Regions from separate parts of the Devosia sp. Z6_126 genome, predicted to be linked through region 2. Evidence: predicted binding sites of a transcription regulator. Region 2 holds the regulator's gene; each other region holds the start of a gene.
What was found. The regulator LexA, encoded in region 2, represses DNA repair genes until DNA is damaged. The targets are predictions, from matches to a motif close to TGTTCNNNNTGTGTTCNG.
Positions count from the first base shown of each region.

Region 1: the regulator LexA is predicted to act here: its motif matches at 4,761-4,778, upstream of ruvC (crossover junction endodeoxyribonuclease RuvC).
Region 3: the regulator LexA is predicted to act here: its motif matches at 4,791-4,808, upstream of def (peptide deformylase).
Region 4: the regulator LexA is predicted to act here: its motif matches at 4,375-4,392, upstream of AC3YOG_RS00260 (PA0069 family radical SAM protein).

Region 1 is NZ_JBYUNO010000003.1:473,108-480,152, reverse strand. It holds gene AC3YOG_RS14555 (cell division protein ZapA) at 1-135, shown strand, start outside; gene AC3YOG_RS14550 (lytic transglycosylase domain-containing protein) at 138-1,094, opposite strand; RNA gene ssrS (6S RNA) at 1,296-1,454, shown strand; gene AC3YOG_RS14540 (5-formyltetrahydrofolate cyclo-ligase) at 1,482-2,066, shown strand; gene AC3YOG_RS14535 (TIGR00282 family metallophosphoesterase) at 2,066-2,881, shown strand; gene AC3YOG_RS14530 (YebC/PmpR family DNA-binding transcriptional regulator) at 2,954-3,700, shown strand; gene AC3YOG_RS14525 (GGDEF domain-containing protein) at 3,717-4,508, opposite strand; gene ruvC (crossover junction endodeoxyribonuclease RuvC) at 4,820-5,326, shown strand; gene ruvA (Holliday junction branch migration protein RuvA) at 5,323-5,940, shown strand; gene ruvB (Holliday junction branch migration DNA helicase RuvB) at 6,038-7,045, shown strand, end outside.
Region 2 is NZ_JBYUNO010000002.1:70,104-77,148, reverse strand. It holds gene AC3YOG_RS07185 (SMP-30/gluconolactonase/LRE family protein) at 1-76, opposite strand, end outside; gene AC3YOG_RS07180 (2-dehydro-3-deoxy-6-phosphogalactonate aldolase) at 73-684, opposite strand; gene AC3YOG_RS07175 (2-dehydro-3-deoxygalactonokinase) at 696-1,616, opposite strand; gene AC3YOG_RS07170 (IlvD/Edd family dehydratase) at 1,831-3,660, shown strand; gene AC3YOG_RS07165 (NUDIX domain-containing protein) at 4,360-4,761, opposite strand; gene lexA (transcriptional repressor LexA) at 4,767-5,480, opposite strand; gene AC3YOG_RS07155 (molybdopterin molybdotransferase MoeA) at 5,589-6,791, opposite strand; gene moaC (cyclic pyranopterin monophosphate synthase MoaC) at 6,788-7,045, opposite strand, start outside.
Region 3 is NZ_JBYUNO010000001.1:258,748-265,792, reverse strand. It holds gene dapD (2,3,4,5-tetrahydropyridine-2,6-dicarboxylate N-succinyltransferase) at 1-97, shown strand, start outside; gene dapE (succinyl-diaminopimelate desuccinylase) at 183-1,334, shown strand; gene AC3YOG_RS01360 (hypothetical protein) at 1,331-1,873, shown strand; gene AC3YOG_RS01355 (hypothetical protein) at 1,888-2,460, shown strand; gene truA (tRNA pseudouridine(38-40) synthase TruA) at 2,457-3,194, opposite strand; gene fmt (methionyl-tRNA formyltransferase) at 3,198-4,118, opposite strand; gene def (peptide deformylase) at 4,248-4,763, opposite strand; gene AC3YOG_RS01335 (GFA family protein) at 4,883-5,269, shown strand; gene AC3YOG_RS01330 (ArsR/SmtB family transcription factor) at 5,319-5,681, shown strand; gene AC3YOG_RS01325 (SRPBCC family protein) at 5,678-6,148, shown strand; gene AC3YOG_RS01320 (DUF6894 family protein) at 6,181-6,420, opposite strand; gene AC3YOG_RS01315 (DNA recombination protein RmuC) at 6,593-7,045, shown strand, end outside.
Region 4 is NZ_JBYUNO010000001.1:44,469-51,513, reverse strand. It holds gene AC3YOG_RS00280 (NAD(P)-dependent oxidoreductase) at 1-422, opposite strand, end outside; gene AC3YOG_RS00275 (winged helix-turn-helix transcriptional regulator) at 479-898, shown strand; gene AC3YOG_RS00270 (site-specific DNA-methyltransferase) at 1,203-2,336, opposite strand; gene rnhB (ribonuclease HII) at 2,419-3,090, opposite strand; gene AC3YOG_RS00260 (PA0069 family radical SAM protein) at 3,155-4,303, opposite strand; gene AC3YOG_RS00255 (MDR family MFS transporter) at 4,630-6,114, shown strand; gene moaB (molybdenum cofactor biosynthesis protein B) at 6,173-6,709, opposite strand; gene AC3YOG_RS00245 (MFS transporter) at 6,687-7,045, opposite strand, start outside.

The sequences.
Region 1 (7,045 bases), on a different contig from region 2:
GCCGCCGGCCAGCAGATCGCCGGGGAAATGGATGCGCTCGAGCAGCGCTTTGCCGGCAAGCTCGAGCAGGCCGCGCGCTCGCTCGAAATTGTCGCCGGGGTGTTGGACGAAACGGCGGTCGGCCCCCAGAAATAAGTTCAGGAGCCGTTTTTCTGGACGATGCAGTTGCCTCCGGCAGCCATCAAGCGCTCGCATAGGGCGTTGGCTTCCTGCCGGGTAGGGCGGCCTACCATGGCCGAAAAGCGCAATTGACGCCCAAAATTGGGATTGCGCACCGTGATCAGCAGCAGCTTTTCCTCACCCAGCACGTTGGAAAATTTGCTTTGAGCGGTATCGAAGCGGTTGCGGGCGACTTCGCTGGTGTTGTGCTGGGCGATCAACACGCCCCAGGGCTGCCAGGCGGCGTTGGTGGTATCCAGGTTGGGAATTTTGACGGCCGAGGCCATGTCGAGGCAGGAATCGAGGAAGGGGCTTTCGGGCTCGAGGGTGAAGTCCACCGGCTCGGGCGCATCGTTGCGCCAGTAATCGGCGGGGCGGCCGGTGATTACCGAGACATAGTTGCGCGTTTCGGCTGGTAGCCCGCCGGTGCCGGCGAGATAGCGGGAGAGGCGGGCTTCGCCACCGTTGTAAGCCGCAGCGGCAAGGCCAAGATTGCCGAATTTTTCCTGCAGGAAGCCCAGATATTCGGCCGAACGGGCCAGCGCCTGGGCGGGGTCGAAGGGGTTGTCGAGTGCGCGCAGGCGGGCGGTGCCCGGCATGAACTGGGCAATGCCCTGCGCTCCGGCGGGGCTGATGGCTTGCGGATCGAAGCGGCTTTCCTGCCAGATCAGGCGGGCAAGAAACGCTTCGGGAATCTCGTAATGGTTGGAAAAGCGGGAAATGGCGCTGCAGACATCGGCGACATAGCTGGTTGCAGCGATGCAAACCGCCTCGTCATTGAGGGTGAAGCAGGAGCGGGCGGGCTCCTCGGGCTCCTCTGGATTGGCGGACGCCGCGGCGGACCCGGTTTCCACGCCAAGGGCGGCGGGCTGCGCGAGCACCATCAGGAGCAGCGCTGTCAGCCACGCCAGGGATTTCGATCGCCATGTCGGCAAAGACTTCACCAAGTTCATGTCCCGAGCGGCCCCAGAATGCACACCGCCAGAGGGCTGCGCAGGGCTAGAATGAGTTAAAGGGCGGCAGGATCCAAGACGCCATCGGATTGGTCGACATATAGCGGGTTAATTGGCCCGCCGCGATTTGCCAGATTTTGTGCTGCGCGGCCCTTTGCACCCGCCTGCGAAAGGCCTATATGTCGAGCGCTGCCCGGTGCGTGTTGGATACCAATATCCCCGGGGCCTTATCGATCCTAAAGGGAGCTGTCCCTGACCGGGCCCGTGGGCTCGGACATACGGCGCCCACCTACGTAAGTAGGTTCCCGGGATCGCCTATCCCACGGCCAGGGTGGCACCTTATTTTCGCGACAGGCAATAAAGCGCCTTATGGTTGTTGAGCGTAACGAAGACACCAAGGCGAGCTTGCGACAATCGGCAAAGGCCCGCCGGGCGGCGCTCCCCGCCGGTGAGCGGGCCCAGGCGGCCGAGAGTGTTACCCAGCTGTTTTTTTCCGAGCCTCGGTTCGGGCTCGCCCAGGTGATCGCGGGCTATTGGCCGCTGGTGGATGAGCTGGATTGCCGGCCAATTTTGCTGCGCTTGCTCGATGATGCCCGCACCGTGGTGTTGCCGGCGATAGTCCGGCCGCACGGCCCGCTGCAGATGCGAGTGTGGGAGCCGGACGCACCGCTTTACCCGGCGGGGTTCGGCACGCTCGCTCCCTCCGAACTTGCGCCTCACGCCCACCCGGACCTGGTGCTGGTGCCTCTCCTGGGCTTTGACCGGCTGGGCACCCGGCTGGGCTATGGCGGTGGTTATTATGACCGCAGCTTTGCCGAGCGCGAAGGGCGGCCGCTGATGGTCGGCCTGGCTTACAGCGCGCAAGAGTTTGACGCCATTCCCCGGGACGAGCATGACATTGCGCTGGACGCTGTGATAACGGAAACCGGCATTCGACAGTTCGGCGGCAGATAATGAAATTTCTATTCTTGGGCGACGTCGTGGGCCGTGCAGGCCGCGAGGGAATTGCCGATCGCCTGCCCGGATTGATCGAGCGCTACGGCTTTGATTTTGTGGTGGTGAACGGGGAAAATGCCAGCCATGGGCGCGGGCTGACCGAGCCGCATTTCAACGGCATCCGGGCGGCGGGCGCCGATATCGTGACCCTGGGCGACCATGCGTTCGACCAGCGCGACACCATCTCGTTTATCGAGCGGGAAACGACGCTGGTGCGGCCCATCAACATGGCGCCAGGCACCCCCGGTCGCGGGGCGATGTTTGTCGAGGGCCGCAACGGGCATCGGGTGCTCGTGATCAACGCGCTCGGGCGCGTGTTCATGGGGCCCGCCGATGATCCGTTCCGGGCGGTAGAAGCGGCGATTGCCGCCTGTCCGCTGGGCGAGCAGGCCGACGCAATTATTGTGGATTTTCACACCGAAGCGACCTCAGAAATCCAGGGCATGGGGCATTTCCTCGACGGGCGGGCGAGCCTGGTCGTCGGCACCCACACCCATATTCCGACGGCTGACTTGCGCATTCTCAAGGGCGGCACGGCGCTGCTGGCGGATGCGGGCATGTGCGGGGACTACGACTCGGTGATCGGGGTGGACCCCGACGAGCCGCTGAACCGGTTCCTCACCGGCATTGCCAATGGCCGGTTCACGCCAGCCGAAGGGGAAGCGACCTTGTGCGGCGTGGCGGTGGAAACCGATCCGCGCACGGGCCTGGCGGTCAAGGTGCTGCCGGTGCGGGTGGGCGGGGTCTTGGCGCAGGCGTTGCCCGAGTTCTAGCCCGCTTCACATTCGCGCCGGGCTTGCCTATAACGCGCCACCACAACAACACCACACCCCAAGGACTGACCGATGGCCGGCCATTCACATGCCAAGAACATCATGCACCGCAAAGGCAAAAGCGATGCGGTGCGTTCCAAGGTCTTTTCCAAGCTGGCGCGCGAAATCACGGTGGCCGCCAAGATGGGAATGCCCGATCCGGCTTTCAATTCCCGGTTGCGCCTGGCGGTGACCAATGCGCGCGCCCAGTCCATGCCCAAGGACAACATCGATCGCGCTATCAAGAAGGCGATCGGCAGCGACGGCGAGAACTATGACGAAATCCGCTACGAGGGCTATGGCCCAGGTGGCGTCGCGATCATCGTGGAAACGCTGACCGACAATCGCAATCGCACCGCCTCCAATGTGCGCTCCTACTTCTCCAAGAATGGTGGCGCGATGGGGGAAACCAACTCGGTCGGGTTCATGTTCGACAAGGTTGGCGAGATCACCTATCCGGCAAGCGCCGGCAGTGCCGATGAGATCATGGAAGCCGCCATCGAGGCAGGCGCCGATGACGTCGAAAGCGACGAAGAGGGCCACTATATCTACACGAGCTTTGAGGCGATGGTGGAAGTCGCCGCCGCGCTGGAAAAGGCACTGGGCGAAGCAGAATCAGTCAAGGCCGTGTGGAAGCCGCAGACCAATACCCCCATCGATGCCGACAAGGGCGCGACGCTGATGAAGTTGATCGCTACGCTCGAAGAAGACGATGACGTGCAGAATGTTTATTCGAACTTCGAGATGAGCGACGAGGACATGGCCAAGCTGGCCGACTAAGCCTCGACAAGGTTCCTCAGGCGCTTTGCAGGGCCTGGGGAAAGAACTGATCGGCCGCGACGATCGTCACGCGATTGCGGCCGGTTTGCTTGGCGTCATAAAGGCGCTGATCGGCAATCCGGAACAATTCGGAAAAACCGATGGCGCTGCCGAACACGGCGCCACCAATGCTGACGGACAGGGCTTGTACGGTGCCGCGCGGCACAAATTCAGCTTCATTGACCGCGCTGCGGATGCGTTCGGCAATAGCGCGAGTGATGTCGGCATCGACGCCCGGCAGGAACACGCCAAATTCCTCGCCGCCCATCCGCCCCACCAGATCTCCCGCCCGCAGCACCGAGCGGATCGCCCGGGCGATCACCGTCAGGGCAAGGTCGCCGGCATCGTGGCCGAACCGATCGTTGATGGATTTGAAGTTGTCGGCGTCGATCACCAGCAAGGCACCGCCCGGGGTGCTGCCGGCGCGCGCCAACTGCGTCGTCACCTGGGCGGTGAAGGCGCCGCGATTCAGACAAGAGGTGAGGCTGTCCGTGCGGGCGACCATGCCGAGCCGGCGATTAGCAATGGCAAGGCGCCGCAGCCGCAAGCTCAGGAGAAAAAGCAGCGGCACGCCCAGGAAGATGGGTAGCACCGTAGCGCTGATCATCGCCCGTTGCAGCGCTGCACCACCTAGATTTTCAAATAGCAGGGCATTGAACCCGACGGAAACCAGGACGCAGCCCAAGGTGCCGAACACGGTCCAGCGGGTGACGCTCGACCAGGTACGTGAGCCGCTCCCCCCGATGCTATCCTGACAAGGGCTAGCCATTGGCTACCCACCTTTCCGGGCGCTGCCCATAGGTGGTGAGCGCAGACGCGAGCGAGTGCCCAGGGCGGGATAACGCGGTCAGGCGCGGCAATGCACAGAAGCGTCGCGGCGCCAAAGGGGCGCAGCAAACCAGGTCACAGCTCATAAGTTAATGCCCCTTCATGAACATTGCCGAACCTAGAAGGCGCTTCTTGAAAATGGGGTTTGTGCAATGGGTGGAATTTTACGCGTGTCGCTTCTTCCACAGGGCTCCGTTGCTGCTTTGTTCACTTCTGCTTGGTAGGAGAAGCGCCTTCAGGTATGGGTGAAACATGACACCACCAGTGCGAATCATCGGCATCGATCCAGGACTGCGGCGCTGCGGTTGGGGGGTAATCGAAACCCAGGGCAATAAGCTGCAATTCATCGCCTGCGGCACGGTCACTCCGCCCACGGAAGGCGAATTGGCGCAGCGCCTCGCGATCCTTTTTACGGAGTTGCTGGACCTGCTGGAGCGGTTTGCGCCCGATGAGGCGGCGGTGGAAGAAACCTTCGTGAACTCGGGACCGCGCTCGGCGCTGATCCTGGGACAGGCGAGGGGGGTGGCGCTGATGACGCCGGCCCATCGCGGCATTCCGGTGGCGGAATATGCCACCAATCTCGTGAAGAAATCGATCGTGGGCACCGGGCATGCGGAGAAGGAACAGGTGGCGCTGATGGTCAAGACCTTGCTGCCTACGGCCAAGATCAAGGGCGCCGACGCGGCCGACGCGCTCGCCATCGCCATTTGCCATGCCCATCACCGGGTTGCGGCGCAACGGGCACGGATGAGCGCATGATCGGCAAGCTCAAGGGTGCCGTCGACAGCTTTGGCGATGATCATGTGCTCATCGATGTGGGGGGGGTCTGCTACGAGGCTTTTTGCTCGTCGCGCACTTTGCAGGGATTGCCGCGGGTCGGGGAAGCAACCGTGGTGTTTATCGAAACCGTGGTGCGCGAAGACATGATCCGGCTTTATGGCTTTGGCAGCGAAGCCGAAAAGGGCTGGTTCAACCTCCTCATGACCGTGCAGGGCGTTGGCGCGCGGGTGGCGCTTGGGATCCTGTCCGCCCTGTCACCATCGGAATTGTCGAGCGCTATTGCACTAGGTGACAAGGCGATGATCGGGCGGGCCAATGGGGTTGGGCCCAAGCTGGCGTTGCGATTGGTGACCGAGCTCAAGGGCAAGGCGCCGCAGGGCGGGGGCATTGACGCGGGCACGCTCGGGCTGCAGACCGCCTTAGGCGAGGGAACAGCTAGCGGGAATGTAGCCGATGCAGTTTCCGCTTTGGTCAATCTGGGGTATTCGGGGGCGCAAGCTTCCGCCGCCCTGGCGCGGGTTGTGGCCCGTGAGGGGGATGATACCGCGACCGAAAAGCTGATCCGGCTGGGCCTGCGCGAGTTGAGCCAGTGATGGTCTTTCCGAGCCGCTCCGCCGCCAGCGCTGAGCCGGCGAACATGATGTTGGAGACAGCCATGGTGCTCCCGCTAACGCAAGTCAGGGCATCCGTTTGACCGATCTTACTTCTCCCGTTGCCGGGCGCGATGAGCCACTGGATGTGGCACTGCGCCCGTCCGGCTTTTCGGAATTTGTCGGGCAGGCGGCGGCGCGTGCCAATCTTGAGGTGTTCATCGAGGCCGCCAAGAAGCGCGGTGCGGCGCTCGACCATGTGTTGTTCGTTGGCCCACCAGGGCTGGGCAAGACCACGCTGGCGCAGATCATCTCGCGCGAGCTTGGGGTGGGTTTTCGCGCGACTTCGGGCCCGGTGATCGCCAAGGCCGGGGATCTGGCGGCACTCCTGACCAATCTCGAAGATCGCGATGTGCTGTTTATCGACGAGATCCATCGGCTCAATCCCGCGATCGAGGAGGTGTTGTATCCCGCGATGGAGGATTTCCAGCTTGACCTGATCATCGGGGAGGGGCCGGCGGCACGCTCGGTACGGATCGATCTGGCGCGGTTTACGCTGGTGGGCGCGACGACGCGCGCGGGCTTGTTGACCACGCCGCTGCGGGATCGCTTCGGCATTCCCGTGCGCCTTAATTTCTATACGCCCGAAGAGCTGGTGCAGATCGTGCAGCGCGGCGCCCGGCTGTTGGGCACGCCGATGGCGCCCGATGGGGCGCTGGAAATCGCGCGCCGCTCGCGCGGGACACCCCGCATTGCCGGCCGGCTGTTGCGGCGGGTAACGGATTTTGCGCTGGTCGAGGGCTCGAGCGAGATCACGCGGGCCATTGCCGACAAGGCCTTGTTGCGGCTCGATGTGGATGCCCGCGGGCTCGATCAGCTGGATCGGCGCTATCTGACGATGATTGCCGACTTCTATGGCGGGGGGCCCGTAGGGATCGAGACCATTGCGGCTGCGCTGAGCGAGCCGCGTGACGCGATCGAGGAGATTGTCGAGCCTTATCTGATCCAACAAGGTTTCATCCAGCGCACCTCTCGGGGGCGAATGCTGACGGGCACGGCATTCCAGCACCTGGGCAAAACCGTGCCGCAGGGCTTTATCGGGACGCAA
Region 2 (7,045 bases):
GGCGGTCCGGGTGCCAGAATGGGCCCTCGCCCAATGCGCATTTGCTGTCGATCAGCAGGCTCGCCGTTTGCGTCACGCTGTAGTCCTTCCATCATAAGCCAATACCGCCTCGGCGGCGCGCTGGCCGACTTCGGCGGGGGTGCTGCCGGGCTTGTATAAAAAGGTGCCCAGGCCAAAACCGCTGCAACCGGCGGCGAAATATTCGCCGAAGTTGTCCGGCTTGGCGCCGCCCACCGCGTAAAGCGGCAGCTCGGGCGGCAAGACCGCCTTCATCGCCTTGATGCCGCGCGGGCCCAGAACTTCAGCGGGGAAAAACTTGAGCCCGGTGGCGCCCGCCTTGATCGCCTTGAACGCATCACTGGGAGTGAACACGCCGGGATAGGAGCCCAGCTGAATGCGCACCGTTTCTTCTATAACCGACCGGTTGGTATCCGGGGATACAACAAAGGTGCCGCCGGCATCGGCGACGGCCCAAACCTGCTTTTTGTTCAGAACGGTGCCCGCACCCACCATCACGTCATCCCAGAGCGCCTCGGCCGCCAGCGCAATGCTGGTCAGGGCGTCGGGGGAGTTGAGGGGCACTTCGATCATGGTGATGCCGGCCGCAACAAGGGCGTGGCACACATCCAGCGTTTCGGGCGGGGTAATGCCGCGCAGAATCGCGATCAGGTGGCGGTGGGGCATGGGGTCTCCAATCAGACGATAAAGGCACGTGCAGCTTTAAGGCCGGCGAGCACCACTTCGGTTCCATCCACGGCTTCGCCTTGTGCCCCGATCATGCCGAGCACCTCGGCATAAAGGGCGCAGAGCGCGGGGGCGCCGATCAAGGGAACGGTTTGTTCGCCGATCAGCGCACGGCGGCTGCCAATTTCGGTGCCGATCAGGAGGCCCGAAAGATAGCCGGTGCACCAACCGGGCTGACGGCCGGACAGGAGCGAACTGGCGCGGACCGCAAAGAGCTCGCTGGTGAGCTGTTCGGGCCGCTCGAGGCCGACCTCTGCACCCGCGGCAAAGCCTTCGGCGCGCTCGGGCCCATTGCTGTCTTCAGTCAGCGAATAGCGCAGCACCGAATGATGGCGCAGCAGATCGAAGAGCTCGCCCGTCATTGCGGTGGAGAAATGCTCAATGCGGGTGCCATTCATGCTGACCCATTTGGAATGGGTGCCGGGCATGCATACCACGCCATGGGCATTGGGGCGCAGGGTCGCGAGGCCCAGTAGCTGGGTTTCCTCGCCGCGCATCACATTGTCGCCGCCGGCCTTCTGGCACACACCGGGCAGAATTGCCGGGGCCAGGTGATTGTTGGGCATGGGCGGGCGCACTGCGCCGTCAATCAGGCCGCGCAAATCGGTTGGCGCTTCCAAATAAGGCGCTTCGAACCAGCCCTGGCGCGCGCCGGCCATGCCGCAGATCAATACGTCGAGCGGGCCACCGTTGCTGCCGACTAGACCATCGAGCAAGGTTTCGAGCACGCCTGGATACTGGTCGCGCGTCAGCTTGCCCATGCCTTGGTCGGATTTGCGCGCAACGATCACCGTGCCGTCGGAACTCAGGCCCCAAGCCCGCAGGTTGGAGGTGCCCCAATCAACCCCGACCCAATCCACAAATTCACTCATGCTTGCCCCTCTTGCAGTTCGCCCCGCACTTTCGGGCAAACCTAGTCGCTGCGCTGGCCTGCGCCTAGCCGATTCGACGCCGCCCGGTTGTCCTGCGAGCGCAAGGGGCGACGAAATCCAACAGGATTGGCGTTCACTCCTGCAACTAACATGCTAGAACTGTAGCAAACAGCAGCCTGTATTCGCCTCGGCGGAACTATTGAGGAATAAGGTAATGACGGCAGACAACAGCTTCTCTTCCCCCAATGGGCAGGGCAGCGCGCCCAAGAAGCTGCGCTCGCGCGCCTGGTTCGACAATCCGGAGAACCCGGACATGACCGCGCTTTATCTTGAGCGCTACATGAATTTCGGCGTATCGCGCGAGGAATTGCAGGGCAACAAGCCCATCATCGGCATCGCCCAGACCGGCTCCGACCTCAGCCCCTGCAACCGCCACCATATCGTGCTGGCCGAGCGCGTGCGCGAAGGCATCCGGGAAGCCGGTGGCATTGCCATCGAATTTCCCGTGCATCCGATCCAGGAAACCGGCAAGCGCCCCACTGCGGGCCTGGACCGGAACCTGGCCTATCTCGGGCTGGTGGAAGTGCTTTATGGCTATCCGCTCGATGGCGTGGTGCTGACCATTGGCTGCGACAAGACCACCCCGGCCATGCTGATGGGTGCGGCCACGGTTAACATCCCGGCGATTGCGCTCTCGGTCGGGCCGATGCTCAATGGCTGGCACAAGGGTGAGCGCACCGGCTCGGGCACCATTGTGTGGAAGGCGCGCCAGATGATGGCGGCCGGCGAGATCGATTATGCGCAGTTCATTGAGCTGGTGGCGTCCTCGGCGCCGTCCACCGGCTTCTGCAACACGATGGGCACGGCGACCACGATGAACTCGCTGGCCGAGTCGCTGGGCATGCAGCTGCCGGGTTCGGCAGCGATCCCCGCGCCTTATCGCGATCGCCAGGAAATGGCCTATCGCACGGGCAAGCGCATCGTCGACATGGTGCATGAGGACCTCAAGCCCTCCGACATCATGACCAAGGACAATTTCATCAACACCATCGTGGTCAATTCCGCGATTGGCGGGTCGACCAACGCCCCGATCCACATCCAGGCGATCGCCAAGCATATCGGTGTCGAGCTCGACCTGCAGGACTTCCAGACCTATGGGCACAAGGTGCCGCTGCTGGTGAACCTGCAGCCGGCCGGCGAATATCTCGGCGAGGATTACTACCATGCGGGCGGCGTGCCGGCGGTGGTCAACGAGCTGATGAAGCAGGGGCTGATCCGCGAGAATGCACCCACCGTCAACGGCAAGAGCATCGGCGAGAACTGCCGCAACACGCCCATCCAGGACGAGAAGGTGATCCGCCCCTTCGAGCAGCCGCTCAAGGAAGAAGCGGGGTTCCTGGTGCTGCGAGGCAATCTCTTTGATAACGCGATCATGAAGACCAGCGTGATCTCGCCCGAGTTCCGCGAGCGCTACTTGGCCAATCCCGAGCATCCCGGCATGTTCGAGGGCAAGGCGGTGGTGTTCGATGGTCCCGAGGACTATCACCACCGGATCGATGATCCCTCGCTCGATATCGACGAGCACACGCTGCTGTTCATGCGCGGCGCGGGCCCGATCGGCTATCCGGGGGCGGCTGAAGTGGTCAATATGCGACCCCCTGCCTACCTCATCAAGAAGGGTGTCCACGCGCTGGCCTGTATCGGTGACGGGCGCCAATCCGGCACCTCGGGCTCGCCCTCGATCCTCAACGCCTCGCCTGAAGCGGCGGCGGGCGGCAACCTTGCCATCCTGCGCACGGGTGACCGGGTGCGTATCGACCTCAACAATGGCACCGCCGATATCCTGATCTCGGACGCCGAGATCGCGACGCGCCGGCAGGAACTGGCGGAAGCGGGCGGCTACAAGTACCCCGCGCACCAGACGCCCTGGCAGGAGATCCAGCGCGGGCTGGTGGACCAGCTCGGCAACGGCGCCGTGCTCAAGCCAGCAGTGGCTTACCAGCGCATTGCCCAGACCTATGGCGTGCCGCGCGACAACCACTAGGCTCAGCCGACAACGACTTCGAAATCCCCGCTTCGGCGGGGATTTTTTCTTTCCAAGGCACGGCAAAACTCCGGTCGGCGCGGGGCCTCCGGTTGAAAGCGGCGTTGGCGAGGCATTGCCTCAAAAAACGTTGCGCAAAACGGAAGCTCCGCCCCGCCAACAGCGACTGGGTGCCGATGCCCGCTCCCTCCTGCGGCGCATGCCAGATTCCGCGGATGTCGAACTAAACCCTGGCGGGCACCGCTGCCTGCGCCACATCAGGGTTCCGATGACCAGTGCAGCTGCCATCGCGATTCTTCACCCAAGACCACCGGACGATAGAGGCCCACGGCTCTTGCGGACACCGGCCGGATCGCGGCGACCCACGATCCCCCAGCCTCCACGCACCAACCACTCGTCATGATCTCGCTTGGATGCACGGATGAGGAGACTATGGGGGTGATCGGTGGGGGCGGGGATAAGTTATTGTCGGGAGGATGGACGACCGGCTCGTGGGTAACGGGGCCGGAGGCAAGCTGTTGTGAGCGGGGCTACATCGGCGCTCTTGCGCGGGAGGGGCCTGCACCCCCACCCCGGCCCTCCCCTCAAGGGGGAGCGGGAAGAGGGGCTCAAAGGCGCTGGTCTGGTACAGCCCGATGAGGACCTTAGGGCGGCAATCGAGTTCCGTTGAAGACGATAGTTTCTTGGCCGAGTTGGGCTTCAGGCGTGGCGAGCGATGTGGGCGAGGGCCCGCTGAAACATGGGGTGCCATTCGGGTCCGGGTTGGCACTCGAGTGGCCACCAGAAGAACTCGAACCAATGACCGCCATCATCATGGGTAAAGTAACGCCAGTGTTCGGGCACGGGAGCCGCGGCACTCACCACAACGAAGTGCCAAAGCTGTTGCTCTGCAATGGAATTGCTGGATGGCAGCGTGCGCAAAGCTTCTGCCTGGAGGCCTGACTCCTCTGCGAGTTCGCGCAGGGCACCGACTTCCATCGGCTCGGAGCCTTCCCGCGTTCCTTTCACCAGCTCCAACCCAGCCAAAGGATGCCTGAACGCCAAGCACTGGCGTTCTTGCCCCACCCCGCGCAGCAGGACGGGACAGAGTTTTTCGACCATCGGGATCAATATTTGCGCAGCAGGCCCACAAGGCGACCCTGGACCTTGACGCGATCGGGCGGGAAGATGCGGGTTTCGTAGGCGGGATTGGCCGCTTCGAGTGCGATGGTGTTGCCCTTGCGACGCAGCCGCTTGAGGGTGGCTTCCTCGTCATCCACCAGGGCGACGATGATCTCGCCGGTGCCGGCAACATCCTGGCGGCGGATCAGCACGGTGTCGCCATCGAAAATGCCGGCATCGATCATCGAATCGCCGCGCACTTCGAGCGCATAGTGCTCGCCAGGCCCAAGCATTTCGGGTGGCACCAAGATGGTGTGGGAATGGCTCTGGATCGCCTCGATGGGGGTACCGGCGGCGATCCGGCCCATGACCGGCACGGCCACGGGGCGCACATAATCATCGCTCCAGCCCGAGCGAGGCGGCGGAGCGGCAACGCGGCCCAGATTGCCTTCAATGACGCTGGGCTCGAAGCGCGCCTTGCGGCCGCCAAGTGCCGGGTTCATCGAATCGGGGAGTTTGAGCACTTCCAGCGCCCGTGCGCGATTGGGCAGGCGGCGGATGAAGCCGCGCTCCTCGAGCGCCGTGATCAGGCGGTGAATGCCCGACTTGGAGGCCAGATCCAACGCGTCCTTCATTTCGTCAAACGAAGGGGGAATGCCGCTTTCCTTCATCCGCTCATGGATGAACATCAGCAGTTCATGTTGCTTGCGCGTCAGCATCGGAGCCCTTCAATCGCAGAATCGGAACAAAGACTGAACGAGCATAGGTGTTCCAGTTATGTTCTGCAATAACGCTCAAGGGCGCAGGAGAAAATTCTTTGGCTCTGCTTAGAACCCGTCCAGCGGAACGGCCGCAGCAAGGGCGCCGGCGGGTTGCCCGGAATCGTATTCCGGCTGCACCAGCAGCATATCGGCACGGGCCAGCGAAGAGGTATGACCGCTATCGGTTTCGCTGATCGGGAGCAAGCCCGCACCTTGGCTTGAATGCACCAATTGGGCGCGCATGAAATGGCGCCGGGCGGTATTGGGCGGCGTGGGCGCGAGGAGCGGCAGGTGCCAGGGGGCGGGTTCGGCAACGCGCAGCCAGCGGCGCAGCGCCGGCTTGATGAAGACGGCGGCGGTCACCATGGCCGAAACCGGATTACCGGGCAGGCCAAACACCAGGGTCTTGCCGAGGGTGCCGAACATCAGCGGCTTGCCGGGGCGCATATTGATGCGCCAGAAATCGAGCTGCACGCCGAGACTCAGCAGGATTTCCTGAACGATGTCATGGTCGCCAACACTGGCGCCGCCGGTGGTGATGACGAAGTCGGGGGTTTCGGCAAAGATGGCGGCGAGGCGTTCGGAGAGGGCCGAGCGGTTGTCGGGAGCGATGCCGTAGTCGCGGATCTCGGCGGCGTAAGGCGCAAGGAGCGGTCGCAGCCCGAAGCTGTTGGAGGCAACGATCTGGCCCGGCCCGAGAGCGGTGCCGGGCAGCACCAGTTCGTCCCCGGTGGCGAGGAGCGCGATGCGCGGCTGCACGGCGACGGGCAAAGTCGGGCAATTGGCGGCGGCCGCGACGGCCAGTTGCATGGGGGTGAGGCGAGAGCCTCTCGGAATCAGCTCCTGTCCCTGTCGGAAGTCGTGGCCAAGCGGGCGAATGCTGCGCCCCACGGGAGGCTGGGCGGCAAAGCTGACGCGGTCGCCGGTGCGGGTCGCTTCCTCCTGCATGATCACGGCATCAGCGCCCGGGGGCACGGGCGCGCCGGTGAAGATGCGCACGCAGGTGCCCGGGGCGATATCCGCGCCAAAGCCGGCGCCGGCCTGGGCGGTGCCGACGACATCTAGGATCGCGCCCGGCACGATATCGGCCGCACGCACGGCATAGCCGTCCATGGCGCTGGCGGGGAAAGGCGGCTGGTCATGGCGGGCGAGCAGGGGCTCGGTCAGTACCCGGCCGGCGGCGGCCTCAAGCGGCACCGACTCGGTGCGGGCGGGCGGCACGCGGGCGAAAATGGCCGCGAGGGCGTCTTCAACCGGGAGCAGGCTCATGGCGCCCGCTGGAAATCGCCGGACTTGCCGCCCGATTTTTCGAGTAGGCAGATCGCGGAAATAACCATCTCGCGGTCGATGCCCTTGGCCATGTCGTAAAGCGTAAGCGCGGCGGTGGAAGCCGCCATGAGGGCTTCCATTTCCACCCCGGTCTGGCCGGTGGTTTCGGCAGTCGCAAGAATGGTGATGGCGCCGGGCTCGCGCGCCTCCATCTCGACGCTGACCTTGGTGAGCGGGATGGGGTGGCAAAGAGG
Region 3 (7,045 bases), on a different contig from region 2:
CCAGCCCGGCCCCAACCTTTACTGCGCCGTGATCGTCAAGACCGTGGACGCCCAAACCCGCTCCAAGACCGGCATCAACGAACTCCTCCGCGATTAAAACGCCAGCGCAGGCTCCTCCTTACCCTCCCCCTCGATGGGGGAGGCAGGGTGGGGTGGGGCCACGCTCCCGGAACCATCCCGATATGACCGACCCCGTTGACCTCCTCACCCGCCTGATCGCCTGCCCCTCGGTGACCCCCGATGAGGCCGGCGCGCTCGACCTGCTCGAAACCGAACTGCAAAAGCTGGGCTTCGCAATCCACCGCCTGCGCTTTGAGGGCGACGGCTCCTACCCGGTGGACAATCTCTTCGCGATCCGGGGGCAGGGCGGTCGGCGGCTCCTGTTCGCCGGCCACACCGATGTGGTGCCCCCTGGCGATCCAGCCCTCTGGACCAGTGACCCCTTCACCGCCCGCCCCAGCGAGGACAAGCTTTATGGCCGTGGCGCCGCCGACATGAAGTCGGGCATTGCAGCCTTTGTCGCCGCTGCCGCCGCCATTCCCGCTGACGCCGGCACGATCATGCTCGCCATCACCAATGACGAGGAGGCCGACGCGGTCAACGGCACCGGCAAGCTCATGGCCTGGGCCGACGCGCAAGGCCACCGTTTCGACTTCGCCCTGGTGGGCGAGCCGAGTTCCGCCGCCACCCTGGGCGATAGCATCAAGATCGGCCGGCGCGGCTCGTTCTCCGGCCTCGTCACCGTCGAGGGCACCCAGGGCCATGTCGCCTATCCGGAAAAAGCCAACAACCCGCTCCCCGTACTGTCCCGCATTGCTCTCGCCTTAAGCGAAACGCGTCTCGACACCCCGACCGAGCATTTCCCCGCCAGCAATCTCGAGCTCACCTCGATCGATGTGGGCAATCCCACTGCCAATCTGATCCCCGCCGCCGGGACGCTGCGCTTCAATATCCGCTTCAACGATGGCTGGACCCCCGACACCCTTGCACGATGGGTGCGCGAGCGCATCGCCGAGGTGGATCCCGCCGGCACCACCGTGCGGTTCGAGATCACCGGCCGCCCCTCGCTGTCCTTCCTGTCCTCCCTCGGCGAGCATGTTGCATTGCTGTCGGACACCATCGCGGACTGCACCGGGCAGCGCCCGCAATATTCCACCGGCGGCGGCACTTCGGACGCCCGCTTCATTGCCCCCTATGGTCCGGTGGTGGAATGTGGTCTTGTGGGCCCCAGTATGCACAAGATCGACGAGCACATCGCCATCTCCGATCTCACTGGGCTGACCGAGATCTACACGCAATTCATGCGCCGCTTTTTTGCCGGTGCGGTTACGTGAAGCTTTGGGCGGCGCTCACCCGGGCCTGGCGCGGCTGGATGCTGCTGCTGCGCGGTGACCCCGCCTGGTCGCAGCACTTCACGCTGACCAATCCAGGCCTCGCGGCCGCGCTGTCCATCTTCCTGTTTTTCGCCTTTCTGTCCGTCGCCTTCGCCTCCATGGGCGTTGGCATGCCCAGCATGATGGGCATCGCTTCGGCGCTGGTGGTGCAGGCGCTGTCCATCCTGGCGCTGCTGCTGGCCATCCAGATCACCAAGCGCGTTCTGGCCAGCCCGGCCCCGCTGCGCACTTTGCTGGTCCCCGGCATTTATGCGCTGGTGGCCTATCTCGTTGCCGGGACGGTGGTTTCCCTCATCGGCGGCCCCGCGCTGCTGCTGGTCTGGCTCGCGCTGGGCTATTTGCTTTATCGCCTCGGCCGTGTTGCGGCCGGCTGGAGCCGAGGCGTTTCGGTCGCATTTGCAGTTTTAACGATCGCGCTGCTTGTCGGCATGCCGGTGAGCCTTTACATGCTCCTGAACCCCGCCGCGTCCCCCCTATGATTGCCGAGTAACCATTGGCCCAGCCGACCACGAGTTTTCGCGATGAACTGGCCAGTGCGGCACGCGGCTGCTTTGCGCTCCTGACCGGCAACCGGCAGGCAGCAAGCTTTTTCGATTTCAGCCAGCGCGGGCTGATCGGCTCCTTTATCGCCTTCCTCCTGGCCAACGCGATCTCGGCCTTTGTGCCGCAATTGTTCGGCCTGGGGCTTGAGCCGGGCCTGGCCACCCGTGGCCTGCTGATGAATGGCGTGTTGTTCCTGCTTCAGGCGGCTCTCGCCTATGTGGTGCTGCGCCAGCTCGGGCGCACCGATGGCTTCGTGCCCTTCCTGGTCGCCGATAACTGGACCACGTTCTTCACCGCCTTCCTGTCGCTGCTCCTGCTGCTGGTGGGCGATGGCGGCGGCATTGCCTTTTTCGGCGTGATCATCGTCGTGATCATCATCGACATCAACATTGCCCGCCTGATCGTGACGCTCTCGCCCATGCAGGTGGCGATGTTCATTGTCGCCCAGCTGGTGGGCGCCAGCATCGGGCTGCTGCTGTTCTACGGCATGCTGATGCCGACAGTGCCGCCGCCGCCCGTCTAGTAGTCGACGCCGGTCAGATACAGCCCGGCTGACGGCGCCATCGCCCCGCATTGCCGCCGGTCGCGCGCATCGAGCACCTGGCGCAAGCGTTCCGGCGCCCATTTGCCCTCACCCACGAGCTTGAGTGAGCCCACCAGCGAGCGCACCTGGTGATGCAAGAAGCTCCTCGCGCTCGCCACCACGACGATATGTTCGCCCTCGCGCCGCACATCGAGCCGGTCGAGCGTGCGCAGCGGCGACTTGGCCTGGCACTCCGCCGCCCGGAAAGTGGTGAAATCATGCAGCCCCAAAATGCCCTGCGCCGCTTCGTGCATCGGTTCGGCCGCGAGCGGCAGGGGCAGGTGCCACACATGGTTGCGCTGGATCACCGCGGGCGCCCGTCGATTGAGGATGCGGTACTCATAGTGGCGCGCGGTGGCGGAAAACCGCGCTTCAAAGCTCTCGTCCACCGCTTCGGCCGATATCACCGCCACCGGATGGGGCCGCAAATGATAGTTGAGCGCCTCGCGCACCCGGAACGGGTCCCATGCGCGGGAAAGGTCGAAATGCGCCACCTGGCCCAACGCATGCACCCCCGCATCGGTGCGCCCGGCCGCTTGCGTCACCACCCGCTCGCCCGAAAACCGCTCGATGGCGTCTTCGAGCACGCCCTGCACGCTCAGCCGCGTGGGCTGCACCTGCCAGCCCGAAAACGGGGTTCCGTCATATTCAAGAACGAGCTTGAACCGCGCCATGGCTCAGGCAACGGCGGCTGGCAGGGCCCCAGCCCCGCGCAGAAACGTCGCGGCATCCATCGCGGTCTTGCCTTCGCGCTGCACCTGCACGAGCCGCACGGCGCCCGTTCCGCAGGCAATGGTCAATTCCGGCAATACCGTGCCGGGCGCCCCTGAGCCCTCAGCAAGGCTCGAGCGCAAAGCCTTGACGCGCACCGGCTTGCCCCCGAGCTCGATCTCGAACCACGCGCCCGGAAAGGGCGACAGCCCACGAATATGGTTGTGCACCTCAGCCGCCGGCCGCGACCAGTCGATCCGGGTTTCGCCTTTTTCGATTTTTTTGGCATAGGTCACGCCAGCTTCGGGCTGCGGGGTGAAGTCGAGGCTCCCGCGCTCGAGTGCCGCCAGCGCCCGGCCCATCAAATCGGCCCCCACGCGCATCATCGTGTCGTGCAATTCGCCCGCCGTGGTATCGGGGCCGATCGGGATCACTTCGCCCAGCGCTACCGGGCCGGTGTCGAGCCCTTCTTCCATGCGCATCACCATGACGCCGGTTTGCGTGTCCCCGGCCATGATCGCGCGCTGCATCGGCGCGGCGCCCCGCCAGCGCGGCAGCAAGGAGCCATGGAGGTTAAGGCACCCCTCACGCGGCGCTTCCAGAATGGGCTTGGGCAGAATGAGCCCATAGGCCACCACCACCGCGAGATCGGCATCATGGAGCGCAAATACGCCCTGCTCGTCAGGGCCCTTGAGTGAGCGCGGCGTCAACACGGGAATGCCCATCGCTTCAGCCGCCAGATGCACCGGCGACTTGCGTTCCGCCTGCCCGCGCCCGGCTGGCTTTGGGGCGCGCGTATAAACTGCCACCACCTCATGCCCGCTCGAAACGATCTCGGACAGGGTCGGCACGGCAAATTCGGGCGTGCCCATGAAAACAACGCGCATCGGCAAACTCCTGGGGCACGCCTACAGTTCGGTAGACTTTTAGATCATCGGTCTACTGCGCTCCTGCAGTAGACCTCATGGTGAGGTGCGCAGCGCAGCGCAGCCTCGAACCACGTGGTCGTGGCGCGGCTACCCCGCAGCGCGCTTGGCGGCCTTGTCGAACTTCTTGATCACCCGGTCGCGCTTGAGGCGGCTGAGATAGTCGATGTAAAGCACGCCATCGAGATGATCGATCTCGTGCTGGATGCAAACGGCCAACTTGCCATCGGCATCGCGAACCACTTCATTGCCATCCAGATCGGTGTACTTCACCGTCACCGCGTCAGGCCGCTCCACTTCATAGTAAAGCTCGGGGATCGACAGGCACCCTTCTTCAGTCACCTGGATCTGGTCGGAAACCTTGGTAATCTCGGGATTGATCATCACCAGCGGATCGGGCGTTTCGCCTTCGCCCGCCAGGTCCATGACCACGATGCGCTTCATCACCCCGATCTGGGGGGCGGCAAGACCAATGCCGGGCGCGTCATACATGGTATCCAGCATGTCCTTGGCCAGCGTCTTGATCTCCTCGTCCACCTCGGGGATGGCATCGGCGACGGCACGCAGCCGCTGGTCGGGCAACACAAGAATGGGGCGGATAGCCATGTTAATTCGTCCAGGCAAAAAGGGAATTGTTCCCGATATGGTATTTTCGGCGCTTCCGGTCAACTGCGCTGGAACCCGGCCAAGGCCGTTCCGTTGCCGCAACAGGGAGGAATAACGCCATGCCAACAACCTATCAGGGTGGTTGCCGCTGTGGCGCGGTGCGCTACCAAGTGACGGGCGAACCGCTCAAAGTGGGCCTTTGCCATTGCACCGACTGCCGGCGCGAAACCGGCAGCACCTTTTTGTATTATGCCGACTGGCCGGTCGACCGCTTCTCGATCACCGGCACTTACGCCACTTTTGAGGGGCGCAGCTTTTGCCCCCAATGCGGCGCGCCGCTCTTCCACCTCGACGAAACCGGCGCTGAAATCGTGCTGGGTTCGCTCGATCAGGTCCCGGCCGCCTTCGTGCCCACCCGCGAAGGCTGGATCAAGCGCCGCGAACCCTGGCTCACACCGGTGAAGGGCGCCGGTCAGTTCGAGCAGGACCCACCGCACGCCGCCTGAGCGCCCCTTACCAACGCGCAACAGGTTTAGTTTGCCAAGTGGTGAACTGATGTCTATAGTTCACCACATGGAGAACTATGACCCAGCCCTCGACGGAGCCTTTCACGCCCTTGCCGACCCGACACGGCGGGCGGTGCTCCGCCAGCTGCTGGCTGGCCCCAAGCCGGTCAAGCAACTAGCCGAGCCCTTCGCCATGGGCCTGCCCGCCTTTCTCAAGCATTTGCGGGTGCTTGAGGAGACCGGTTTGATAGCGACGGAAAAAACCGGCCGTATTCGCACCTGCCGCATCGAGCCTGAGCGGCTGCTGCAAGCCGAAAGCTGGCTGGCCGAGCAACGCGCATTCTGGAGCGCCGGGGCGGATCGGCTCGCGGCTTATGTCGAAAACCATCTGTCCGAGGAGCCAAATCCATGACTGTTTGCGACCACGAACTCACCATTACTCGCTTCATCAACGCAGCGCCCGCCAAGGTCTGGACCGCTTGGAGCCGGCCGGAGCATCTCGCGCGCTGGTGGATCCCGGCGCCCATCGAGTGCGAGGTGGTTAAGCTCGATCTGCGCCCCGGCGGCGGCTTTGAAACCCGCATGCGCGAAGGGGAGGGGCCATTCCAACCCCATGTGGAAGCCTGCTTTCTCGAGGTTTTGCCCGAGCAGCGCCTGGTCTGGACCACGGCCCTGGCCGAAGGCTGGCGTCCCACCGAGCCATGGCTGGCGCTGACGGCGATCATCACCTTTACGCCCGAAGGGCCGGGCACTCGCTATTCCGCTCGTGTCCTCCACAAAAACGCCGCCGATAGCCACAAGCACGCCGAACTGGGCTTTGATGAAGGTTGGGGCACCACCATTGATCAGTTGGCCGCTTACGCCGGGGAGCTCGACTGAATTGCGCGAACTGGTCGGCAGCGCCCACGCCGCTATTTCAGGGGCCGGATGGCAAAGCTCAGCGCCAGTTGCAGGATCGGCTCACCCTCTTCATTGCGCACCCACATGGTGATGTTCTTTTGCGGGTAGGCCCCGGGAATATGGTCCTTGGCCAGTTCCGCCAGGGCGCTTGAGGCTTCGTCGCGCGCGGCGTGGTCACTAGCCAGGTCAGAGCCGATCTCGTCCCTGAACAAGACGTCACCATCATCGGTATCAAAGAAATATAGTGGCATGGCTCTCTCCTGGCTCCACCCGCAACGCGCCGGGGGGGTGGGAGTAGGCATTCCCTAAACCTGTGTTGTTGCCCTATAAAATCCGGGTCACTCCCCCCGCAACTGGTCGCCAGTTGGCGCCGCGCCGCACAAGAACATAGGAGGAACGCCCGAATCGTCCTAAACCAGCAGCATGGACAGCCCGCTTCTTGTTTTCGGCCAATTCGCAGTCACTCCGCTCCAGGCGCTCGCGGCGGGTGGCGGGCTCATCGTCCTGCTGCTGCTGGTGCTCGTGCTGGCGGCGCTGCGCACCGGGCAAGCGCGGGCGGCGGAAACTGCGGCGGTGCTGGCGCGCTCGGAAGCCATGGAGCGCCATCTCGCCGGGCTTATGCAGGTGCAGTCGGAGATGACGGGCCGCATGCAAACCATGTCCGAGATCTTTGGCTCGCGCACCTCCGATCTGGCCCGGCTGGTCAATGAACGGCTCGATTCCACCTCTCAACGCGTCGGCCAGGCCCTGCAGGAAACCCGCGCCAAGACCGATGAAGGCCTGAGCAAGCTGCATGAGCGCCTCGCGGTCATCGATCGCGCCCAATCCACCATGACCTCGCTCTCGAGCGAAATCGTCTCGCTGCAATCCATCCTG
Region 4 (7,045 bases), on a different contig from region 2:
ATCCAGTCGACATCTTTCTCGGCACGAAGGTCTTCAAGGAAGGTGATGCCACCCTGCACAAAGGGTTTCGCTTCATCGGGAAAGTCGGGCGCATCGATAAGCCGTACACCTGGTGCAACTTCCAGACTGCCTGCGCCCCCGGTGAACAGTACCCTGCCTATTCCGGCCTGCTTGACGGCAGACAATAGAGTTGCGGCAGGCACGTCGAAGCGCAAGGCGCTGATGACGGCGTCACTTCCAGCGATGACCTTAGAAAGCGCTGCAGGATCGAATGCGTCAGCACTGACTGCGGTTACTTCCGGAGCACGGGGCACGGCATCCGGGTTCTGGTCGACTGCGAGCACCGCGTGCCCCCGGCGTGCAAGCTCCTTGGTGATTTCCGAACCGGCGCGTCCGCTTGCTCCGAGTACTGCGATTTTCATTTGTCGTCTCCTGTGGTAGTAACCATTGGAAACTTAGTTATAGGTAGAAACGACACATGCAAGACGGCACTTTCACCACATCAGGTTACGCCGGGGAAACCCGAACGGCACGCGGAACCGTCTTTGCCAGTGACTGTTCGACACGAAAGCTGCTCGACCGCATCGGTGACAAATGGAGCGTCCTGATCCTGCTTGTGCTGGGAGATTCAGAAGCCCGGTTCAACGAACTGAGGCGGCAAATCGGCGGCATTTCGCAGAAGATGCTAAGCCAAACCCTTCAATCGCTTAGACGGGACGGGCTCATCACCCGCGAGGTTGAACCTACTACGCCGGTAACGGTCACCTATGCGATTACGCCCCTTGGCCGTGAACTGCTGACCGCATTGCGCATGATGATCGATTGGGCAGAAACCAGGCTGCCGGAGGTTGAGGCGGCGCAGCGTCTTCATGACGGGGCCTCGCAGTCGTTGGATTGATAAAGTCTGCGTGACTGGCTGCCAGCGCCGTGGCCGAAAGATGCCGGGTCCTTCGCCTGACACATGTCAGCGGACGACGGCGTGAACGAAGCTGCATCAAGGGCACGGACCGTCGCCTTGCGTGTGTTGTTCTCTATGGCGATCCCCAGGAAGGGGTCTATGCAGGGTTTATCCCAGCATCAGCCATGAGCGCTCCGGTGAGCACAACTGGGAAAGGCCCCTCCGAGAACCCCGGGCAAAGAAAAAGGCCGCCGGTTTGGAACCAGCGGCCTTGAAGTAGAGCCTGAATGATTGGAGGTCAGGATCAGGCAGAAAGCAAATCAAGTTTCGCGCGGATATCCGCCCGAAGGTCGTCGATGGGAGCGATATGGCCCCCTTGTTCGTAATGCCAGAAAGTCCACCCGTTGCATGCCTCGGCGCCCTGCACCAGCGCACCCACTTTGTGGATGGAGCCCTGATGGGAACCCGAGACGAGCGAGCCGTCTGCACGAACCATGGCGAAGTAACGTTTGGTTAAGTCGAAAAGTTGCGTGCCCGGTTCAATCATTCCCTGCTCGACCAGCGAGCCAAAGGGAATGCGGGTTTCCTTGCGCTTGGGCGTGACCGATTGCAGGGCTTCAAAGACACCCGGCCGGATGGTCGCGATGCGGTTGCGCGCGGCATCCACATAGATCTGCTCGCGCTCGATGCCGATGAAATGGCGCCCGAGCTTGCGCGCGACAGCCCCCGTCGTGCCAGTGCCGAAGAATGGGTCAAGCACGATGTCGCCGGGCTTGGTGGTGGCATTGAGAATGCGGAACAGGAGGGCTTCGGGCTTTTGTGTGGGATGCACCTTGCCGTCGTCCTCGCCCTTGAGGCGCTCATTGCCGGTGCACAGCGGAAACAGCCAATCGGAGCGCATCTGCGTGTCGTCATTGGCGAGCTTGAGCGCTTCATAATTGAAGGTGACGCGGCTTTTCTGGTTCTTGGCCGCCCAGATCAGCGTTTCATGGGCATTGGTGAACCTTGTACCCCGGAAATTGGGCATCGGATTGGCCTTGCGCCAGATCACGTCGTTGAGCATCCAGAAGTCGAGATCCTGGAGTGCCGCGCCAACGCGGAAAATGTTGTGGTAGGAGCCGATGACCCACAGGGCGCCATCGGGCTTGAGCACGCGGCGCGCCGCCGCCAGCCAGGCGCGGGTGAAACGGTCGTAATGGGCAAAGCTGTCGAACTTGTCCCAATCATCGTCCACCGCATCGACGCGGCTTTGATCGGGACGGGTCAGGCCCGATTCCAGCTGCAGATTATAGGGTGGATCGGCAAACACCAGGTCCACCGAGCCAGCGGGCAGGCTGTTCATATGGTCGATACAATCGCCCACAAGAATGGTGTCGATGGGGAGACGCCTTGGCTCCTCCGCAAAGGCCGGTTCGGCCCGACGCGCGGTACGCAACATACACTTAACCCTAACGCAACACTAACGCTCCTGTTGTAGCGCCTCAGGGTTAAGGGAGCGTGTGCAATGGGTTAGCGTGGAGTTAAGAGGCGAGCAGGACCGGGACAGCCGCCAGCGCCAGCCGCTCGCGCGCTTCAGCAACAGGGGCAAAATCGGCGCGGTGATGGCGGCAGGGACCATGGTCCTTGAGGGCGCGCATATGCTGGGGCGTCGAATAGCCCTTGTGGCTGGAAAAGCCGAAATGGGGTGCATCGCAATCCATGATCCGGCACATCCGGTCGCGCGTGACTTTCGCAACGATGGAAGCGGCAGCAATCGAAACGCTGCGACCGTCGCCGCCCACCAGCGCCAGGCCTTCGCAGGGCAGCCCCATCGGCACATCGCGCCCATCCACAAGGACACGGTCCGGCGTAACGCAAAGGCCGTGTACGGCCTGGGTCATGGCCCAGAGCGTCGCGCCGCGAATATTGCGGGTGGCAATGATGGAGGGGGGCGCGATCACCACCGAAACCCGGGCGGTGCCCACGATCTGGGCGAACAGCGCCTCGCGCACCTCTTCGGTCAGCTTTTTGGAATCGTTGAGGCCAAGTGGAATGCAGGTGGGATCAAGGATCACCGCGGCAACGACCACGGGGCCCGCAAGAGGGCCGCGGCCAGCTTCATCGACGCCCGCGACCACGCGCGCCCCACGGGCCTGCGCGGCAAGCTCGTGGGAGTAATCGGGCTCAAGCTGGATGGGTGATTCGATCAGCATGCCGCAGCATTGCGGCGAGGGCCGGTGCCGTCAACCCGGCGCCAGGTCGCGCCGGGATCACAAATCAGAAGAGGCTCATCTGCCGGTCTTCGAGCTTGGGGGCGACGAAAAGGTCGCTGCGCAGGCCCGGAAGCTTGGCGTCGAGCCCATAGCGCTCGCGCGCTTTTTCAAAGCGCTGGGCCAGGAGGGTCGCATACGGGCCTACGCCGGTCATGCGGGTGCCCCAGCGCGAGTCATAATCCTTGCCACCACGGGTATCGCGCACCAGCGACAGGACATGACGGACGCGGTCGGGGAAATGGCGCAGCAGCCATTCGCGGAAGATGTCGCGCACTTCGCCAGGCAGGCGGAGAAGGATCATAGCCGCACCCTTGGCGCCTTGCGCCGCGGCGGCATCCAGAATGCGCTCGAGCTCCATGTCATTGATCGCCGGGATCATTGGCGAAGCCAGCACCGAAACCAGAATGCCCGCTTCCGACAAGAGGCGAATGGCTTCCAGCCGCCGGGCAGGGGAGGAGGCGCGCGGCTCCATCTTGCGGCTGAGCTTGTGGTCCATCGAGGTCATGGAAATGCCGACCTTGACGAGCCGGAGCTTGGCCAACTCAGTCAGAAGGTCGAGGTCGCGGATCAGGAGCGCCGACTTGGTGGTGATGGTAACGGGGTGGCGCGTTTCCAGCATCACTTCGAGGATGCCGCGCGTCAGCTTATGCTTGCGCTCGGCGGGCTGATAAGGGTCCGTATTGGTGCCCATTGCCACCGGCTTGACGCGATAGTTCTTGGCGCCGAGTTCCGCGCGCAGCGCTTCCACCGCATTGGTCTTGACATAGATGTCGCGCTCGAACTCGATGCCGGCGGAATGGCCGAGGAACGCGTGGCTGGGGCGGGCAAAGCAATAGGAACAGCCATGCTCGCAGCCGCGATAAGCATTGATCGAGCGATCAAAGCCGATATCGGGGCTGTCATTGCTGGTGATGATGGTCTTGGCGCGCTCGATATGCTCGATGGTTTCGAACTGGGGCAGTGTTTCGACGCTGTTCCAGCCGTCATCAAAGCTTTCCCGGGCCTGGCGCTCGAAGCGGCCGCTGCGATTGGATTGCGCGCCCCGGCCGCGATTGCGGCTGGGATCGACCAGTTCGCGCCGCGCCAGATCGGCGTCGCGGCTGCGGCTGAGCTTTTCCAGGGCTTCAAAGGACGGCGCTTGATAAAGGGCCATGAGGCGATCTCCTTGCGCTTGCCGGTCGAATCGCGACGGCTCGCAGCGTGGGATTCACATAGCGCACGCACGAGAACAAAACAAGAACAAGGGTGAACGGCTGAGCTGCCTAGACCCATCAAATGGGCGTGGGGAACGCCGGATGCAAGACTGCCCTGCGTTCTGGCGGGTGGACGGGCGCGCTTGCACCCACTAAACCACCCGACCCGGCCAAGGGCGCTGAACCCCACTCGCTTAGGCGATGTCGAAATCGGGTTGGCCCGATCGTCACGGCTGTGTTCCAGCTGCCCGGGACCGAACAAATTCAATTCTGCGAAAGGCACACCATGTCCAGCGATGCTTCTGTTTTAGATGCTGTGCCCCCATCCGCCGCCGCAGCCGAGCCGGGCCTGGGCGCGCGCAATCGGCTGGTAATCAACCTGCTGCTGGTTTCGGCCTTTGTGGTGATCCTGAACGAAACCATCATGGGCGTGGCGCTGCCGCACCTGATGACCGATCTGGGGATCACCGCAAGCGCCGGCCAGTGGCTGACCACGGCGTTTCTGCTGACCATGGCGGTGGTGATTCCCATCACCGGCTTCTTGCTGCAGCGCTTTCATACGCGGCCGGTGTTTGTTGCTGCCATGAGCACGTTTTCGCTCGGCACCCTGATCTGCGCCACCGCGCCTGGCATTGAACTGCTGATTGCGGGTCGGGTGGTGCAGGCCATCGGCACGGCGATCATGATGCCGCTGCTGATGACCACGGTGATGAACCTGGTTCCGCCCGCAACGCGGGGCAAGACCATGGGCAATATCTCGACCGTGATCTCGGTGGCGCCAGCGATCGGCCCGACCATTTCGGGCCTGATCCTGTCGCAGTTGGATTGGCGCTGGATGTTTATCCTCGTTTTGCCGATTGCGCTGGGGAGCCTCGCGCTGGGATTTGCGCGCATCCGCAATGTTTCGACGCCCAAATCCGTGCCGATCGATGTGATTTCGGTCGGTATGTCGGTGGTGGGTTTTGGCAGCCTGGTTTATGGGCTGAGCGGGCTGGGGGAAGCTGCGAGCCATCCCGGTCCCGTGCCGGCCTGGGCGCCGCTGGTGCTTGGCGTCGTGGTGATCGGGCTCTTCGTGCTGCGCCAGCTTTCCCTACAGAAGCGCGACCGTGCCCTGCTTGATCTGCGCACCCTGCAAACGCCGACCTTCAGCATCTCGGTGGTGCTGATGGCGGTGATGATGATGGCGATGTTCGGTATGTTGATCCTGCTGCCGATCTATCTGCAGAACGTGCTGGGGCTGTCGACGCTGCAGACCGGCTTGATGCTGCTGCCGGGCGGCCTCGTTATGGGGCTCTGCGCGCCAGTGGTAGGTCGGCTCTATGACAAACATGGCCCCACCGTGCTGCTCGTGCCCGGCGCGACCATTGTGAGCCTCGTCTTGTGGAGCCTGACCATGGTTACGGAAAGCACGCCCTTTGGCTGGCTGCTGGCCGCCCATCTGGCCTTCAGCGTCGGTTTGTCGCTGATGTTCACGCCCCTGTTTTCGGCGAGCCTCGGTTCGCTCCAGCCCAAGCTGTATTCGCATGGCAGCGCCGTGATCGGCACGGTGCAGCAGGTGGCCGGGGCAGCCGGCACGGCGTTGTTTGTGGCGCTGATGACCCTGCAGTCGGCCAATCTGCTGGCCGGTGGTGCCGAGCCATTGGCGGCAGCGGCGGGCGGCATCCGCTCGGCGTTCTTCGTGGGGGCGATTATCTCGCTGTTCGCGATCGTGGCCGCATTCTTTGTGCGCAAGCCCAAGGGCGGCACGCCGGGCATGGTGCACGGGCACTAAGCTTCTCAAGGCTGGTGGAACTTCAGAACGGCGGCCTTCGGGGCCGCCGTTTTGCGTTTCAGCGCTCGGCGAGGCGTGGCATCACTTCCACGAAATTGCAGGGTTTGTGCCGATAATCGAGCTGGTCGCGCAAAATGCCCTCCCAGGCGTCCCGGCAGGCGCCGCGCGAGCCGGGCAGGGAGAACACAAAGGTTTCCCCGATCAGCCCAGCCGTGGCGCGCGACTGAATTGAGGACGTGCCGATCTTGGTGGCCGAGTATTGGTGGAACAGCACCGAAAAGCCGTCCATGCGCTTGTTGAACAGCGGCTCGATGGCTTCAGGCGTGACGTCGCGGCCGGAAAAGCCAGTGCCGCCCGTGGTCAGCACCACGTCCACTTGCGGGTCCGCAACCCAGGCCTGAACTGCCGCCCGGATCGCCTGCACATCGTCAGACACGACGCTGCGGCCAGCGGAACGATGACCATCGGCTTCCAGCATGGAAACAAGCAGGGCGCCGGAGGTGTCGGTCTCGAGCGTGCGGGTGTCCGATACGGCGAGCACGGCGATGGACAGGGGCCGGAACTCGCGGTCGTCAAATCTTGCCGTGATAAACATCGCTTTGCTCCGCTGCAGCCTGCTGTTCGTCGAGTTCGGTTTCCTCGAAATCGGCCCGAGGATCAAGCGCCACCGTTTCTGGCGTCACCTGCTCGTCCGAGGCCATGGGCTGGAACGGGGTGCGCGTAGCTGCATCGGGCGCGTTGCGGATGCGCATGCGCAGAATGGCCGCGACGGCCAGGATGGCGTGGAAGATACCCGTGACGACAAAAAGCCCAACCGGCTGGAATGCACCCATGATCATGGAAGCGACGGCGGGGCCGATGGCGAGGCCAACACCCAGGGTCAGCAGCATGCCGCCAGCGATCTTGGCGAACTCGCCTTCCTTGGCGAAAT